2 linked regions of the Fibrella aestuarina BUZ 2 genome follow. The main gene of each other region encodes a partner of the protein of the gene in region 2 in a complex. Links are inferred from orthologs where the notes say so. Each region holds a gene or a part of one and is shown on either strand. Other genes may lie near its edges. The genes, in order: mnmG and mnmE.

The links.
Region 1: the proteins of mnmE (region 2) and mnmG are in contact, whole or in part, in a solved structure (PDB 9HIP), measured with the Escherichia coli proteins. The link is inferred for Fibrella aestuarina BUZ 2 from one-to-one orthologs.

The regions. Positions count from the first base shown.
Region 1 is NC_020054.1:594,265-603,443, reverse strand. What follows is about bases 4,285-7,274. They hold mnmG (tRNA uridine-5-carboxymethylaminomethyl(34) synthesis enzyme MnmG), read right to left. Parts: upstream 6,724-7,274; coding sequence 4,846-6,723; downstream 4,285-4,845. Other genes in these bases: FAES_RS02290 (DUF4175 family protein), read right to left, coding at 6,769-7,274; FAES_RS02300 (class I SAM-dependent methyltransferase), read right to left, coding at 4,285-4,843. In the rest of the region: FAES_RS02310 (tetratricopeptide repeat protein), read right to left, coding at 39-1,865; FAES_RS02305 (Ig-like domain-containing domain), read right to left, coding at 2,323-3,981; more of FAES_RS02300, read right to left, coding at 3,962-4,284; more of FAES_RS02290, read right to left, coding at 7,275-9,179. UniProt on the Escherichia coli protein: NAD-binding protein involved in the addition of a carboxymethylaminomethyl (cmnm) group at the wobble position (U34) of certain tRNAs, forming tRNA-cmnm(5)s(2)U34.
Region 2 is NC_020054.1:2,731,926-2,741,077, forward strand. The notes cover bases 3,532-6,494. They hold mnmE (tRNA uridine-5-carboxymethylaminomethyl(34) synthesis GTPase MnmE), read right to left. Parts: upstream 5,716-6,494; coding sequence 4,348-5,715; downstream 3,532-4,347. Other genes in these bases: FAES_RS11175 (ABC transporter ATP-binding protein), read left to right, coding at 3,532-3,923; FAES_RS11185 (oxygenase MpaB family protein), read right to left, coding at 5,798-6,494. In the rest of the region: FAES_RS11155 (TolC family protein), read left to right, coding at 1-329; FAES_RS11160 (efflux RND transporter periplasmic adaptor subunit), read left to right, coding at 271-1,425; FAES_RS11165 (ABC transporter permease), read left to right, coding at 1,517-2,767; FAES_RS11170 (four helix bundle protein), read left to right, coding at 2,821-3,198; more of FAES_RS11175, read left to right, coding at 3,255-3,531; more of FAES_RS11185, read right to left, coding at 6,495-6,835; FAES_RS11190 (MBL fold metallo-hydrolase), read right to left, coding at 6,875-7,636; FAES_RS11195 (response regulator), read right to left, coding at 7,713-8,093; FAES_RS11200 (WapI family immunity protein), read left to right, coding at 8,310-8,750; FAES_RS11205 (glycoside hydrolase family 30 protein), read right to left, coding at 8,760-9,152. UniProt on the Escherichia coli protein: Exhibits a very high intrinsic GTPase hydrolysis rate. Involved in the addition of a carboxymethylaminomethyl (cmnm) group at the wobble position (U34) of certain tRNAs, forming tRNA-cmnm(5)s(2)U34.

The sequences.
Region 1 (9,179 bases), 2.1 Mb from region 2 along the record:
AGCTTTAATCAGGGGCTTTTATCATTTGTCTTACCTGATCAGTTTACCGCATCGCCGCGTAACTGACGGATGCGTTTACGGGCATCAGCCGCGTAGATACTGCCTGGGTACGTTGTCAGGAACTGTTGATACAGTTTCAGCGACTCTACCGCGTCTTTCTTGCGTTCGTCGGTCAGTCTGGCGGCCTCGTACAGCGCATCGTCACCCAGAATATCGAGCGGGTACAATTTGACGATCTGTTGCAGATTGGCAATAGCATCGTCGAGCCGGTTTTCTTTCACCAGAATCTTTGACTGCAACCAGAGCAATTCATCAGCCAGCGTATGCTTGTCGTACTTCTTTAGCATGGCGCTGATCTGCGTATTGGCTTCGTCGAGCTTGTTCTGGAACAAGAGCAGGTCAATGGCAGCATAATCGCGCATAGCGTTCTCAGTGCTATCGAGCCCGGTATTGTCAAGAATCAGCATGCTCAGTTGCTCGGCATCGTTGGCGATTTCGCGGGATGTGGCCAGTTTTAGCACGTCCAGCACCGATTTAGCCAGCGTGAAATCGCCTTTGTAGTAGTGCAGTTTGGCGTTACGCAGTTTCGCTTCGTAACCCAGTAAGTCATCCTTCTGCGACTTTTCCACTTGCGAATACAGCAGTGTTGATTCCCAGGGCTCATTCTTCAGGAGATAAATGTCGCCCTTGTCAAGTTTGCACTTATCCACAAATAGCGGATCAGTTTTCCCCATCAGGATGGCTTTATCCAGAATAGCCACGGCTGAGTCCTTCTCGTCGAGGTAGTTAGCGTACAAATTGGCTGAGCTACGGAGCGCCTCCAGCGTTTTGGGCGTCATGCCCACCTCATTCAACATCCGCTGGTAATCGCCGATCAACTTCCGAATCTCACTTTTATCGATCGGGTACGTTGCCTTCACCTGCTCTTCCCGGGCGTTGATGATCATCCGGCGGGCGTAGGGGTAGAATGTGCCGTTGCTGTAGTTGGCGATGATGTACTCGCAGCCGTCGATAGCTGTTTTGTATTCCCGGTTGGTCAACGCCAGATTGGTCAACTCAAATACCTTGGCGCCGGAAAGCTTCAACCGTTTGTCGACGGCTTTCTCCTGCATAAGTGCCCGGCTGAACTTTTGCTTTTGTAGAAAGTACCAGGTCAGCATGTCGTTTGTCGGGATCGACTCCGGCTCCTTTTGCACCCGGTCATAAAGCACCTGCTCAAGGATAGGCTCATCACGGGTGTTGATCACGCCCTGATAAGCGATCTGAACGGCCTCGCGCTTGTCGGGACGTTGGGCGAGCGGCAGCAGGGTCTCTACCCACCGTTTTATGTCGTTTTTAGCGCGATAGAGCGCCGCTAACTCTTCTGCCCGCAACAGTGGGTCACCCACGACCTTTTGCGCCTGCTCAAACGATTGGATGGCCCAGTTGGTCGCGCCAACGTCGGTCATCAGTTCGCCAAGCCGGGTAATTTGCAATGGGTTGGTCTTAACCGCTTCAAAAGCCGTTGAAAAGTTTTTGTTGGCCGCTACGGAATCGCCCTTTTCCTGCGCCTGACTACCCGTAAGCACCAACGCATAGGTTTTGAGGTTACCCGTAGCCTTCAACCATTTTTTCAATTGCCGGTCTGACTCGTCGCGTTTCTTGGCCCGGTCCAGGCTGGTGATGTACTTGACCACCGTTGGCCACGAGGGACCGCCCTGTTCTTCGTTTTTCTGAATATGCTTTCCGTATTCGGCGGCGGCCTTCTCATACTCCCCATTTCGAAAGTACTCATCGGCCAACCCTTGTTCGGTTTGTGCGTGCAGCCAGGGGCCAGCCAGCAGCAAGACAAGCAACAACACCTTTCCACACACCCTATTTTTCATTTTATAAATAAGTTTCTTTAAAAACGTTATTGTAGGTATTAGCCTTGTGCATATGTGAACAAGGTTTTTATCCACTAAATTCTATGCCAACTGTGAACAACCTGCTTGAGTTTTCCACACCTATCTAACAGATATTCACCGTCTTTTCCTGTTTCTATCAAGGCTTTATAAAGTTATCAACCATATCCACATTTTGGCAGGGTGTATATGTGGATAGCACCTCTCCACAATTCACATCGCTGATAACCTGTTCAGGAACGGTTGATGAAGCGCCAATTTTAAACACAGCCTGATGTGGATAAGGCCCCAATGTGAAGAACGCGCTGGTAATTCACATTTCGGGTGATGAAGCTTGAGCGTTATCCACGTATAGGCGCTACTTTTCCACCTACTTTTCCACCCAAAATCGGCTAATAATCGAGTTTTTATTGACCTTTTCCGATACAGCTTAAAAAGGCTATTGATCGCTCAGGTTGATCTCCTCCAATTCAAAGTTTTGCTTCACGTTGATCAGGCCGCCGGGATAGTAGTAGATGGGTTCGGGCTGTAGACGCTGATCGTACCGCCCGGTATCCCATTTCCCATTGTTGTTTCGGTCGATAATGAGCCGAAGCCGGTACTTGGCCGGTTTTAGGTTCTTGAACTCATAAGTGGCCGTGTTTCGTAGTGTACGTATTACCGTTTGTCGCTCATCCACCAGTTCTACAAAGAAGTTGGGCTCTTTGGTGGTAACGCGTCCGCGAAGGATACCGAAATTCTCTGGGTTAACAATTGGGTACGTTATTGTATTCACAGCGACCGTATCGCCTAGCACACTTTCGAAGGCGTCTTTTTGCCATTTGATTCGAATGAATTTTTTGGCTTTGGTCGTTACCTGCGTCTTGAGTTCGGTATCGCTCAGGCCAAGTACCGATGTATAGCTAGCCAAATTGGCGGTGCTAAGACTGTCGATCGAAAACTGCACTTGTTCATTCCGAATCGTTTTTACCGGCTTGCTGAACGAGACGGTCCACTCAAAGTTGGGCTCAACCGCATCGCTATTTGGCGGTGACACTTTTACGACGAAATCCTCCGGTTTTTCGCGTTTGCTTTTTTGCCGAAAATTGATGGTGTGCCGTAACGAATAGCGTTGCCCCAGCGAATCCTCCACCGCAAGTTGAATAGAGAGCGTATCAGTGGTCTGCTTGGTACGGAAAAATTTGACCTGGGTTGGGCTTTGCAGGAACGACGGTAGACTATCAGCTGAATTGCGAAAACGAGCAGAATAGCTGGCGATACCTTTGTTTAGATTGATGGTATAGGCGTCCGATCGGGACTCACTTCGACTAATGCGCACTGGCGATGTGTTCTGTGGAAAAAGCGTCAGTGCGACGTCATTCACGTTTTTCGTCAGGCTGATTCGCTGGCTATAGAAGCCGATCTCCTCTTTGTCCGGATTGAAAACGAAGTTGGAATTTCGATCGGTGAACGCCAGAATATCGTACTCCCCCGCTTTGATATTTTCGATGGAAAACAACCCTGATGTGTCAGTTTTGCTGTAGTAAATGGGCTTTGTGCGTTGGGCATCGAGCGTATCATTGGGTGCGTACAGACCCACCAAGGCATCTTCCACTGTGGTGCCGCTGAGGATGTTTGTCACGCGTCCACTAATGTTGAGCGAATCTAGTTGAGGCCCGGTGCTGAAGACCAACTTCAGATTAGTCGCTGGATTGCGTTCGCTCGCATCCTTGATCCCATCCGTGAAGCTGATGGTGTAGGTAGTACTGTCTTTCAGTGGTTCATTAAAGATCAGTACCACGCCGGTAGGCTTAATCCGGCTGTCGAACGTAATGCCGCTCCCAGGGGTGATGATTGTTTTCTGGCTAAAATTTTCGGCATTGATGTATTCATCAAAATACAACTCGACCTGCTTCGGCTTTACATTGGTAGCTCGCATTTTTGGAATGCTGGCAATCAGTTTAGGGGCCAGTGTGTCTTTCTTACCCCCTGGTGGTTGGGCTACCTGCGCACAGCGGCTGGCCATCACGGCGATGAAGAGTAACAAGAAAACGCCCCACAAAGAGGGCGTTCGATATTGAGCAGCAGGATGATTGAGATTAGGGTTTTCTGAATACATAAGTCAGGCTTGAGTAATTGCCGGTGCGACTAGCCGACGCATTGGATCGCCAGCCTTGTTGCAGGCTTTCAAGATAATTGGTTTTCCCGTCTCGATGCTGCGTGCTCAACATGGCTATGTAGTAGGCATCGAAACGCATGGGTAATTGTTGTTCCAGTGTAAGACCGTGCTTCCCGAGCAACGCTTTCAGGACTTTTGGCGTGAAATGGTACAGGTGTCTGGGTACGTCGTAGGCAGCCCAATTTGTCTCGTATTGCTTCGCATCAACCGATTCTGGATTAGGCACTGCGATCACCAAAGCACCTCCTGACCGTAGCGATGATGCCAAACGGGCAAGTGTACTGTGAAGATCAGGCACGTGTTCCAGCACGTGCCACAACGTAATAACGTCGAGGCTTGCAACGGCCTGTATGTCATTAAGGTCTTTTAAGACGGTCGTTTGGGTACGTTGCTCAGCGAGACGGCGAGCATCCGGGTCGGGTTCGTAACCGGTGATTGTCCAGCCTTTTTCCTGGCATTGTGCTAGGAAGGCACCCGTGCCGCAGCCATAATCAAGCATAGCCCCTACCCTACCGGCAAGCCGACGAATCAGCTTTTCTTTCTCCTGCAAGGTGTAGGAACGCACCATTCGGTACACGGTGTCCATCAGCCCTTGGCGGGTATCGTCGTGTGAAATGTAAGCGTCCGATTTGTAATACGAGCCGATAGTGTCGGGTGTAGGACGCGGGTTAGTGAAGAGCAACTGGCACTGCTCGCAGCGCTGAATCTGGAAGGGTTGCTGGCTGACCAGATGATCCTGGCAAGTAATGTATGGTGTAAATGCCCCGCCTCCACAGACGGGGCACGTGGTGAGTTCTTCCACAATCAACGACCCATGTAAACTAACAAAATGGAAATGTCGGATGGGCTGACGCCACTAATCCGGGTAGCCTGACCGATGGTGTTGGGTCGAAGCTTTTTTAGTTTTTCACGCCCTTCAAAAGACAAGGCTTTCACTTTGTCAAAGTCGAACGTACCTGGTATGTCCAGGTTTTCCCAGCGACTGAGCTTGGCCGCGTTCTCACGTTCTCTGGCCAGATAATCGTCGTACTTCACTTCGATGACCGTTTGTTCCAAAACGTCGCGTGAAAGCAAGACCGCTGCGGCTCCATCTGTTTTTTCGTAGGCCATCTCAATCAATTCCGCGATGTCGTCGGTGTCGAGTTCTGGGCGCTTAACCAGATTGTAAAGCGGTGCCTTTTCGCGAAGAGCCGACGAGTTTTTACTTTCCAGCCAGCCGTTGACTTCGTCGGGCCGAAGTTTGATGTCGCGCAGTTCTTGTCTTAGCGACTCAACTGCTGCCTGTTTAGCCCGGGTACGTTCCACCCGGTCTTCACTGGCTAAGCCGATACTGTAACCTTTTTCCGTCAGTCGCAGGTCGGCATTGTCTTGCCGCAGCAGGGTGCGGAATTCAGCGCGCGATGTGAACATGCGGTATGGCTCTTCGGTCCCTTTTGTAATCAGATCGTCGATCAACACCCCGATGTACCCTTCTGACCGGCCTACTGTGAAGGGCTTTTCTTCATGCGCATTTTGATGTGCATTGATGCCAGCCATCAAGCCTTGGCAAGCCGCTTCTTCGTAGCCCGTTGTTCCGTTAATCTGCCCGGCAAAGAAGAGATTCGCAACGATATGTGTTTCGAGTGTGGGCTTGAGTTGAGTCGGTGGGAAGAAATCATACTCGACTGCATAGCCCGGTCGGAACATTTTTGCATTCTCAAATCCGGCGATTTTCGTTAACGCCCTGTACTGTATCACCTCCGGCAATGAGGTCGAAAACCCGTTTACATAAACCTCGACCGTGTTCCAGCCTTCGGGTTCCACGAAGATCTGATGGCGATCTTTGTCTGCAAAGCGATTGATTTTGTCTTCGATTGATGGGCAATAACGCGGCCCTAAACCCTTGATTCGCCCGGTAAACATGGGCGATTGTTCGAAGCCTTCTTTCAGTACGTCATGTACACCTTGTTCGGTATAGGTGATCCAACACGACCGTTGTTTGGTCAGTGGTACAGTATCCGTGTAAGAAAATTTGCCGGGAATTTCGTCGCCCGGCTGTTCTTCCATACGGCTATAATCGAGGCTTCGGCCGTCAATTCGAGGGGGCGTTCCGGTTTTCATCCGGCCTGATTCGAAGCCTAGTTGAACTAACTGCTCCGTTAAACCAGTTGCTGACCGTTCGCCTGTACGGCCGCCACCAAACGTTTTTTCGCCGATGAACATGCGTCCGTTCAGAAATGTACCGTTGGTGAGCACAACTGTTTTGGCCATAATCTCGACACCCATTGCCGTTTTCACGCCAGTCACGCGGCCATCTTTAACGAGAATTTCGTTGACCGTATCCTGCCAAAAATCGACGTTCGGGTTTCGTTCGAGCGTATCGCGCCATTCCTGCGCAAACAGCATCCGGTCGCTTTGACAACGCGGGCTCCACATGGCAGGCCCTTTTGACCGATTCAGCATGCGAAACTGAATCATCGTTTTGTCGCTGATAATACCTGACTGTCCGCCGAGGGCATCAATCTCTCGCACGATTTGTCCTTTGGCAACTCCACCCATAGCGGGGTTACACGACATCTGTGCGATGGTTTGCATGTTCATGGTAATCAGAAGCACCGAAGAACCCATGGTTCCCGCGGCATGAGCAGCTTCACAACCGGCATGCCCTGCTCCTACTACGATGACATCGTACGTATTGAACATTGTGGAAAATCTAAAAATGTTTCACGTGGAAACTTTTCACAAAACTCACTTGGTGAGCTTTTGCAAATAACGGTTCGACTCACGCTTATAGAATAAGTTATAAGCTGGTGAAACAGTTCGCAATGCTTCAACTTGACGAGAACGATTCTGTGAGTCGGGCAACACAAACGAAGGCTGACTAACTTTCTGTTGTTTAGCCGCTTCTGCCTGACGTTTTGGATCCTCTTCTTGTTGGCGCAACGCTTTCTCCGATTCAAGCAGGCGGGTCAGGACATCTTTTTGCCGGTTGATGACCGATGGGTTTAGCCGCTTATTAACCAAATCAGTTTCGGTCTCCTCCATTTTCTTCTGCAAATCTTCGACTTGCTGAGCCTGCGATTTGCCTGCTTCGGTTCCTTTCGCCTTTTCCTGCAACTGCTTCAACATATCACGCAATGCACTTTGCTCAGCGGCCAATTGAGATAATTCCTCAGACAAAGCACGCCCCGATTTGCCACTTTGTGATAGCTGCTGCATGCGTTCATTCAGCTGTTGTTGCTGCTCACCGATGCCCGGCATTGGCTGACTACCTTTGCTTTTCCCCTTGCTTTTACCAGAGCCCGGCATTGACATAGCGTTCATCTGATCCTGCATTTGCTTGAAGGCATCATTCAACATCAAGGACAAGTTGTTAATCGACGTCATAGCCGATTGCTGACGGGCAGAGGCATAACTCAACTTACGCTCCTTCAGGAAACGTGAACTCTCATCCATGTAATAGCGCATATTGGTGAGTTCGCGCGTCACAAAAGACTGAATTTGCGGCTCGCGTTTAGCCAATGAGTTCAAGCTGTCTTCAATGACTTTGGCGTTATCCTGCAAACGGACCTGTTCCTGCGACAGCTTGAGCACCCGCGGATCTTGCAGGCTCATGCTCCGGAAATCACGCATCAGCCGCTCTTGCGAAAAGGAAAGTGAGATCAGGTTGTCGAGCAAATTGCGCAGGTCATCCAGGTTCTCCGACATGCTCTTCATGTCCATGCCTTCCATCGACTCCGACATCGACTTGGCCATATTGCGCATCGATTTCGACGTTTTCTGCTGTGATTTTGACGCGTTCTTTTGATCCTTTTTATCCAGCTCCTGCTTCGATTGCTCCATCTGCTTCTGGATTTCTGACTGCTCATTTTCCTGCTTATCGGGAGCCTGAAGTTTCTCTTTCTCGGCTTCCTGCTGCATTTTCTCGAGCTGTTCCATCAGCTTTTTAAAGTCCTCCTCTGCCTTCTGTTGCTCTTGCTTCTGCTTCTCCAAGTCGGCCGGATCTTTCTTTGCTTCCTCCTTCGCGTTTTGCTCAGCCAGTTTATCCTGCTTATCGGCCTGCTGTTCAAGTTGTTTGATCGCGTTCTCAAACTTCTGATTCTGTTGCATCTGCTTGAACATCTTGAGGGCACGGTCAAGCTCTTTTTCGAGGTTGCGTTCCTTCCGATTCAATTTGTTCATTAACTCCGAAGCGCGCTCGTCCTGCTTTTTCTCCATCATCTGCTTAAGCTCTTCGTATAGCTTTTTCGATTCAGGGTCAACCATGTTTTCCAGCAACTTCTGCAACTGTTCCATCTTCTGCTTCAGGCTTTCCTGTTGCTGTGGATTCATGCGTTGCTGCGTATCCTGCGTTTTCTGGAATTGCTGCTGTAGCTTTTCAATCTCTTGCATCAACTCCTCACGTTTCTGAAGAATATCCTGTAGCTGCTTTTTGTCCTGAAAATCAGACGATTTCTTCGTGCGAAGCCGCTCTTCCAACTCGTTCAATTCTTTCTTGATCTGTTGAGCTGTGTTGAGCGCCTCCTGCATCTGTTGCTCTGTTTTTTCGGCAGACTGATCAACCTGTTTTTGCAACTGATCGACTGAAGGCACGGCGAAGGTCATAACGGCCGAACGGGTCGTTTTAGGACCATGTACGCCGTCATTATCGGCCACCTGCACGTAGTAATCAATCTTGTCGCTAGGCTGAAGCTTCAGGCTATCTAATGCCCAGTTGTAAACGTAATTCTGCGACGTGGTGCCTGTATTGATCGAGATAGGCCGTGTAAACGTCTGCTTCGCGGGTGAACCTGCCCGCGTAACCGTAGCGACTAATTTCAAATTCGAGAAGCCATAGTCGTCGGTAATAAGGCCGTAAAGCCCAATAAAATTGTAGGCAACGGAATCCTGCGTTTTCTGCAAACTGATCTGTGGATACCGATCCGGGATAACTTGAATCGCATAGGTCAGGTCTCCCCCATTACGGGCGTGGCTGTTCATCAGGTTCAGCGAATACGTACCTGACTGAGTGGCACGGTGCGTAAGCCCGAACGCATTAGTCTCCGTTTCCTGAGCGCGCACCGTGTTACCTGGTACGAAACGTACCGCCAACGAGTCGGCATGATCGGCCAGGAACTTCCAACGGATCGACGTGCCTTCCGGCACCAACAGATTGCCAA
Region 2 (9,152 bases):
GACAGGGTAACCTGGCTCGGGCGCGGCTGCTAGTGCAACTGGCCGAATCGCAATTGGCCTACGAGCAGCACCGTCAGCAAACCGATACCGACGATATCCGGCAGGCGTATGATCAGGCCTTGCGCTCGCTCGAACTGAACCGGCAAAATGACGAACTAAGCCGCCAGAATGTACAGATCGCCCTTGTCAAATACCGGTCGGGGCTGTTTGCCTATGACCAGTATCTGAACGTGTTTAACGAAACCTTGACGGCACAAAATCGCTACCTGAATGCGCTCTCGACCCTGTTTATTAACCAGACCCTCTGGCAGATTCGGTTTGGGCAGTAAGCCCCACCTGATCACGCATGGGTTTGTCTTTTTGGCGTTGTTGTCCGGCTGTCAACCTCGTCAGGAAACCACCCGCCCGGCCTACAACGACCTTACCGAAGCGGTGTATGCTTCGGGTAATGTGTTGCCCCGCGATGAATACATCCTGCGGGCCGACGCCGACGGGACGCTGCAACAGCGGCTGGTGAACGAAGGGGATACCGTGCGGAAAGGCCAGCTCCTGTTTGTGCTCGAAAGCGCCACCGAAGAAGCCCGTCGGCAGGCCGCCGCGGCGGTACTGCGGCAGTCGCAGGCCAATTTGCAACGCGATTCACCAGTGCTGGCCGAACTGGAAAATGGGGTACACAACGCCCGTACCCGGCTGCGTAACGATTCGGTCAACTACGTTCGGTTTCGTGAATTATACGCCCAGAACGCTACCTCCCGCGCCGAACTCGAACGGGCCGAGCTGAACTACACGCTGGCGCAAAATACCTTGCGGGCCCAGCAGAATACGCTGCAACGTACCCGGAACCAACTGGGCGTCGACGTGGCCAACAGCCGGAGCCAACTGGTGACGACTGAAGTGGCAGGCCAGAATACCCGTATCCGCAGTTTCGTGGACGGCAAGGTATACGAGGTCTACAAAGACCCCGGCGAACTGGTTCGGCCCGGCGATCAACTGGCCCTGCTGGGCAGTGGTCGCCGCCTGTATGCCCAATTGTCGGTCGATGAAAGTGATTTCGGACGGCTACGGGCCGGTCAGGAGGTGCTCTTGAAAACCGATGCCTACGGCGACCGCGTGTTTAAGGCCCGCGTGACGAAGGTGTATCCCAAGCTAAACCGCGCGGATCAATCGTTTCGGGTCGATGCCGAATTCTCCGACGGGCAGCCCGACGCCTATTACGGACTAACGCTGGAAGCGAATATCATCATCAACCAGCATCGGCGCGTGCTGACCATTCCGAAAACCTACGTGGTCGGTACCGACAGTGTCTGGATCGACCAGGCCGGAAAACCGCAGAAAATCCGCTTCCGAAAAGGCGCCGAAAACTTTGATCTAGTCGAAGTGAAAGGCGGCCTGACGGAGAACACGACACTGATTAGTAAAGAGTGAAAGAGCGAATGAGTGCAAAGGCCTCCGCAGGTACGTTCCGGGTATTGCTATCACTCATTCACTCTTCCGCCCATTCACTCATTCGCTCCCTATGAATCTTCGCATTGCTGCTCAAATCGCCCAAACGCATCTGCTGGCCAAAAAACGGCAGACGCTCATCGCCATGCTGGGCGTGACGTTTGGCATTGCCATGTTCATCACCATGATTTCGTTCATGCAGGGCGTCAACCAGTTTCTGGAAGACTCGGCCCTCGACGCCAGCCCGCACATTCGGCTATACAACGAAGTCAATACCCAGCGACCCAGCCTGATCGATCAGCTGCGCCCCGGTGGCTTCAACGTCACCCACCACCAGAAACCAAAAAACGAACTGGCACGCATCAAAAACGGGCTGACCATCGCCAACCGCATCGAGCGCCAAAGCGGGGTGCTGGGTGTTTCGCCGCAGGTGGCGACGCAGGCCTTCTACAACAATGGCCCCATCCAGCTATCGGGCACGATTTCGGGCGTCGACATTGCGCGCGAAGACCGGCTGTATGGCCTGAAAAGCCGACTGAAATCGGGGAGCGTCAACGCCCTGCGCAGTAACCCCGACGGGCTGATTATGGGCACCACGCTGGCCCGCAAGCTGAATGTCGTGACCGGCGATAAGGTGACCGTGACAACGCCTACCGGCACCACGCGGGTGTTGCGGGTGGTGGGTACGTTCGGCTTTGGCATTGGTACCATCGACAACACGAAAAGCTACGCCAACCTGCCCACTGTGCAGGAACTGCTCGGCAAAGATCCCAGCTACATCACCGATATCCACGTGAAGATGCTCGATCCCATGCAGGCCATTCCGCTCGGTCGGCGGCTGCAAACGCAGTATGGGTATCACGCCGAAGACTGGGCTACAGCCAACGCCGCCATTCTGGCGGGCGAAAAAATCAGGAACATGCTCACCTACGTGGTGTCGATCACCCTGCTGGTGGTGGCGGGTTTCGGCATCTACAACATCATGAACATGACCGTCGTCAACAAAATCAAAGACATTGCGATTCTAAAGGCGACCGGCTTCGAGGGACACGATATTGTGGCTATTTTTCTGCTTCAGGCCCTGTTTATTGGGCTGTCGGGCGGGCTGCTGGGGCTGGGTATCGGCTTTTGCCTCAGCTACCTGCTGTCGATTACGCCGTTCGACGCGGGCGATTTTCTAAGCATGAAAACGTTCCCGGTTATTTTCGAGCCGAAGTACTACATCAACGGCCTGCTGTTTGGTATCATCACCACCGTGCTGGCAGGTTATTTCCCCTCCCGCAAAGCCGCCAAAGTAGACCCGGTGGCAATTCTCCGCGGATAGAAATGGGGAATTGATGAATGATAAGTGATGAATGAGGAATAAACGGATGAGTAATGAAAAAGGAACAGCGTGATCCACTCCGAGAGAAGACAATGAACATGGCTATCCGTGTTGTCAATTTAGCTCGGTATCTCAAAGAGACAAAGGCTGAACATGTGCTGAGTAAGCAAGTGTTGCGAGCTGGTACGAATCCGGGGGCGATGGTTTGTGAAGCAGCCAACGCTGAGACCGGACAGGATTTTGTGCATAAGCTAGGGGTTGCGCAAAAAGAAACAGCCGAAACGTTGTATTGGCTCGAACTCTTGTTTCGGACGAGCTACCTGTCAGCAAGTGAGTATGAGTCGATTCGCAGTGATGCGGAAGAGGTGATGCGGTTGCTCCGAAGCTCTATACTTACCAAAAAGAAGCGTATGGCTACAGGAAAGCCGTGATGTCGCCACGAAAGCCAGCATTCATCATTTATCATTCATCGCTCATCATTTTAAAGATGGTTCTCTCGGCCCGGCATCTGAATAAGTACTTCTATGATCCCGAGAAGTTTCGGGTGTTGAACGACATTACGTTTGATATACAACAGGGTGAGTTTGTCTCGATCGTAGGCAAATCGGGTTGTGGCAAATCGACGCTGCTGTACCTGCTCTCAACGATGGATACCGACTACGAGGGGCAGATTGAATTGGCCGGTACGTTGCTGACCGGCCGTAGCCAGGATTTTCTGGCGCATTTCCGGAACGAACACCTGGGCTTCGTGTTTCAATTTCATTTTCTACTACCCGAATTCACCGCCCTGCAAAACGTGATGCTGCCCGCCCTGAAACTGGGCAAATACACGGCAGGTGAGATCGAAGAACGGGCTATGCAGAAACTCCGGCTGGTGGGCATGGCTGATTACGCCCGTAAACCAACCAGCAAGCTATCGGGTGGGCAGCAGCAGCGGGTGGCTATTGCCCGCGCGATGGTCAACGACCCTACCATCATCATGGGCGACGAACCCACCGGTAACCTGGACAAGGCTAATACGAATAATGTATTCGGTATTTTTCGTGATCTGGCCGCCCAGGGGCAGACCATCATTGCCGTTACGCACGACCCCGACTTTGCGGCCGGCACAGACCGGATTATCGAGATGTCAGACGGGCAGATTGTAAAAGCATAGGCCGATTGAGTTACCGAATTTATTTGATCGATAAAATATTTTTTACAAATAGTTATAAATACAAACATCCGTACTGCGCGCAACACCGTTAGTATAGTCAACTGCACGTCGTAAGTACGTGGTTACAAAAGACTTACTTAAAAGTCCCTATAAAAAAGTAAGTAAAAAGCGATGAAGATGTGACCATGTGTTAGGGGCAAAGTCTAAGGATTATCACTACGTATAATGCGCTAAAATTACCATGAAACTCACGCGTTCTTATCCTGCTAACACCTTTACGCACTCGTTTGATTGGGTAAATACACTTACCTGGAGTGTCGTTGCACTGATCGCCACAGTTCTAAGCAGTTCACTCATCCTTTTGGTCACTAGCGTCATCTTTGGCTGATCGGTGCTGAGTGTAAAGTGAGTCGCTGATTAATTGCTACTTGCCAATGCAAAACCGGCTGAAAATTGAGTCGAGCAGATCGTCGGTAGTCACTTCGCCGGTGAGCTCGCCCAACTCGCGCAGGGCCACGCGCAGATCCATCGCCAGCCAATCGGCCGACGTACCTGCGTCGAGTGCGCTCAGGGCGCGGGCAATGGCTTCATCGGTGGCCAGCAAGTGCTGCAAATGACGTGCGTTCGTCACGACCGCGCTACCCGTCTGCATGGCGGTATTGCCCCGTGCCTGTGCCGATAGAGCCACTTTCAGCGCGTCGATCTGTGCATCTTTGGCCGATATCCACAAAACAGGCTGATTGTCGCTCAACGCCTGCCGGTTGGCATCCGACGTTGCGTCGGCTTTGTTGCCAACCAGCACATACGGTTTGCCCGACCTGTTCAGCTCGGCTACCATGTCCTGTAATTCATCGGGTGTGGTGGTGCTACCATCGAACAGGTAGACGACCAGCGCGGCTTTCTCGATCTGCTGCCGGGTACGTTCCACGCCAATTGCTTCGATCGTATCGGTGGTGTCGCGGAGGCCCGCCGTGTCGATCAGCCGGAACCGGATGCCGTCGATGAAAAGTTCGTCCTCGATGACGTCGCGGGTGGTGCCGGGAATGTCGGAAACAATCGCCTTTTCTTCGTTCAACAACGCGTTGAGCAGCGTCGATTTGCCCGCGTTGGGTTTGCCGACGATCACCGTCGGAACGCCGTTCTTGATGACGTTACCCGCCGAGAACGACTCGATCAGCGGCTGAACAACTGCCCGGATAGCCTGCATCAGTTGCCGGAGCTGATCGCGCTTGGCAAACTCGACGTCTTCTTCGCCGAAATCCAGTTCCAGCTCAACCAGCGCTACAAAGTCGATCAGTTGCTGGCGCAGGTCTTTCAACTGCTTTGAAAAACCACCCCGTAGCTGACTCAGCGCCGCCCGATGGCTCGCCGCCGAGTCGGCCGCAATCACGTCGGCTACGGCTTCGGCCTGCACCAGGTCGAACTGCCCATTCAGGAAGGCGCGTTGGGTAAACTCGCCGGGTTTGGCCAGCCGGGCGCCCGCCTGCGTGAGCTCGGTCAGGATCTGCCGGATGATGTATTCCGAGCCGTGGCACGAAATCTCGACCACATCTTCTTTGGTAAAGGAACTTGGGCTGCGGAACACCGTGACGAGCACTTCGTCGATCAGTAGGCCGGCTGCCGTACGAAACGTGCCGAAATGGGCCGTATGGCTTGGTTGCTGCGTGAGGTCTTTGCCCCGAAACAGCCGGGCCGTCAGGTCAATAGCGCCGTCGCCCGACACGCGCACGACGGCGATAGCCCCAATGCCGGGGGCCGTAGCCAGCGCCGCAATAGGTTCGAGTTGGTGGATCAAAATAAGTTTTAGGTTCAACGTCCAATGTCCAAGGTTGTACGTCACGTCATAGTAGACGTTGCACATTGGACGTTGGACCTCACACTGTTTTTGGTATCAGTTTGGGGAAGATAGGAAGTCGGTTGACCACTCCCACCAGCGACTCTTCGACCGGTACGTTGGGGATGCCCAGCGCGTCGGCATGATCGGAGCCGAGGAAAAAACGCATTTGAGCGGCCGCGAGGTTCCGCGTCGACGGGTTACCGCTGATTGTTGCGATGGCATCGAGCAGCGCTTTGGTCAGGCCCCGCCCCGCCTCTGAGGCGGCAAACTGCCGCCGCGCAATGAGCTTGTCGAGGTGAAAGGCCTCGCGCAAGTTGCGGGGGAGGAGTTCGTCAGATACCCCGTTGATAAAGCCGATTACGTTGATGTGGTGCAAATAATCTTCCTCGTCGGCCTCGGTCATGGGTACGCCCATTTTGCGCAGCCCCCGCAGCACGATGTAGCTGAAGGCGCCCATCGTGCCGACCATGTCTTCCTGGCAGACCGGTACGCCCCAGGCCTCGTTCCAGCGCGGCACGCCGTTGGTATTAGCCTGATAGGCGTACCAGCGGGCAGCGGCGTGGATTAGTCTGATTTTCAGGGTGTAGGCCACGGCTTTGGGGGGCGCATTGTGGGTTGAAGGGCGCAGCCAGTTTTTGGGTTCATTGACCGCAAAAACCCACTCGCCCGTTTCCTGAAGGCGGCGCGGTGTGTCGGTCTTGATGCGTTCGGTGAGCCAGAGCAACTGAATGCCGTTGGCACCCAGGTACGTGTAGGGTAGCGACAACGTACCCAGCGCAAGGCCAATGGCACCGGCATGTCGCTGAAAAAACGCCATGCCCCGCTGCATGCGCTTCCCGTCGGCCCAAGCGGGCAGGTGTGCGTAATCGACAAAAAATTGCCGCACGGCCTCGGGTTGATCAGCTGTGTCAACGGTATCAGTATTAGCCAGCCAGCGCATCAACTGCCCCACGGCCGGGTGGTGCCCCTGCGCGGCTACGGCGGCAATAACGGCATCGGCGGGTGGGTCGCCCTGCAACCGGGCATTAGCCAGTTGGGCATCCGTAAAAACGCGGGTCGGTTTGATGGCGATCATACCGGTACAACAACGCGAACGGTGGATGGGTTGCCGTTCCTACAGGTTGATTTGCAGGCCATCGTAGCCGAGCCGCACGCCCTCGGGGAGGGTCTGGTTGACCTCGCGGTGCAGGCCCATCTGATGGCTGATGTGTGTCAGGTACGTTCGTTCGGGCTGTATCCGTTCCACCAGAGCCAGCGCCTCGGCCAGCGTGAAATGCGACAGGTGTGGTTCGAGCCGAAGGGCGTCGAGCATCAGCACCCGAGTGCCGCGCACTTTCTCCAGCTCGCTGTCGCTGATGTAATTAAGGTCAGTCAGGTACGTAAAATCGCCGATGCGGAAACCGAAAACCGGCAGTTTGTGGTGCATCACCTCGATGGGTAGAATCGGGACACCCTGCACCTCGAACGGCTCATTGCGGATCACGTGGGTAGTGATGCGGGGAACGCCGGGATACCTGAATTCGGCAAAGATGTAGGCAAACTCGCGCTCCAGCTGCTGCAACACACTCTCCCGGGCATAGATGGGCATATCCTGCCCCGACCGGAAGTTGTAGGCCCGCACCTCGTCGAGACCGGCGGTGTGGTCTTTGTGTTCGTGCGTGAAAAGAACGGCGTCGAGGGTCAGCAGGCCCAGGCGCAGCACCTGCTGCCGAAAATCAGGCCCGGTATCGATCACGAAGCTTTTCCCTGCTACGGCAATATGAACCGACGTGCGGAGTCGTTTGTCGCGAAAGTCGACCGACCGACACACGGGACACTGACAGCCGATCAGCGGAACACCCGATGACGTGCCCGTGCCGAGGAGGGTGATGCGCATAAAGAGTGAAAGTGTGAAAGAGCGAAAGAGCGAAAGACGTCAGGCAGCACTCTTTCACTCTTTCTTCTTTCACTCTTTATTTATCAGTTAGGTGGTTGACGACTTCAACAAGGCGGTCAAAATTGAGCGGTTTCACCAGCACATCGTTGAAACCGGCTGCCTTGAACTCTTCCTCGGTGTAGTTGCGGGCGTTGCCAGTGATGGCGACAACGGGGATATTCGCCTTCGTTTGGTCGCTAAGGGCACGTACCTGCCGAACGCACTCCATGCCATCCATAACGGGCATGTTGATGTCGAGCAGCAGAATCGAGAAGTCCTCTTTGTCAAGAATTTGCATGACCTGCTCCCCATTCTTTACCGCCGTGATGTCGTAGTTCTGAAACTCCAGAATTTTGCGGGCCAGGTTTTGAATAACGGAACTGTCTTCGGCGATCAGGACGCGCTTCGAGGATGCCATACGGGTAAAAAGGTCTGTTTTAGGTCGGTGAAATTAACGCAAAAAGACCAACCACCGCCACCCCAGTTTAAAATCAGCGGGATAAATTTTCGCTACACGGGTAGCTATTGCGGCGTGCTTTGGCTAACTTTATCTGGCTTGCCTATCGTATTTATCGGTTTTATCTGTGGGCAACAAACAACGGGTGAAACCGGCCTCTTTGTGTAATCAACGACTATGAAACTAACTGGGCCTCAGGGTAATTTTGAACTGAATATACTCGACTATGAGTATAGTGATTCGGCTGATTTTCTGGATCGTAATTGGTTAATCGTCAGTTTGGTAACAAAGGAGGGCGAGCAGCAATCGACCCGTACGCTAACGTTTCTGTCGACCTGGGAATTGGAAATGCTCCACGACTGGATGCAATCGGTGATCGACAACGCCGAACTGGCTCCCAAGTTGACCTTCATTGAACCTACGCTAAGTTTTTGCAATCTGTCGGACGGGAAGGAACATTACGTGTTCCGCATTCGCATGAGCGACAACGCCACCCCTGCCTGGCACGACGACGATACCCGGCCCTATTGGCTTCCCGTGACGCCCAACAAAGACGAACTGCGGCAGGCCATCGGCGATCTGGCCCGTCAGCTCGACAAGTTTCCCGTGCGGGCCTGATTCGCCTCTTTACCAGACATACGTACCGACACTTCCGCCCGGCAGGGTTGCGATGATGGATCGCCGACCTTGCCGGATCGTGACTGTTTGCGGGGTATCCCGTTCATTCTGTACGATCAGCACCTTTTTTCCGTCGGGCGTTTTGAACGCCACAGAAGGCAGGGCGCCCAACTCGGTCGATCCAATCCTGACCGAACCCGGCCTGACAACTTTCGACGCGTGGGCGATGATGTAATACGCTACGTTGCGGGTTATCCGGTTGCCGTCGATGGTCAGTGCCCCCAGGCATTCGGTACAGCCCCCGTCGGTATGCGGATTCAGGGCCGGATCGGCGGCCAGGTTCCACTCCAGCACCGTCCGGCACCAGTTGCGGGGTGCCCCGATGATCAGGTTCCTAACGTG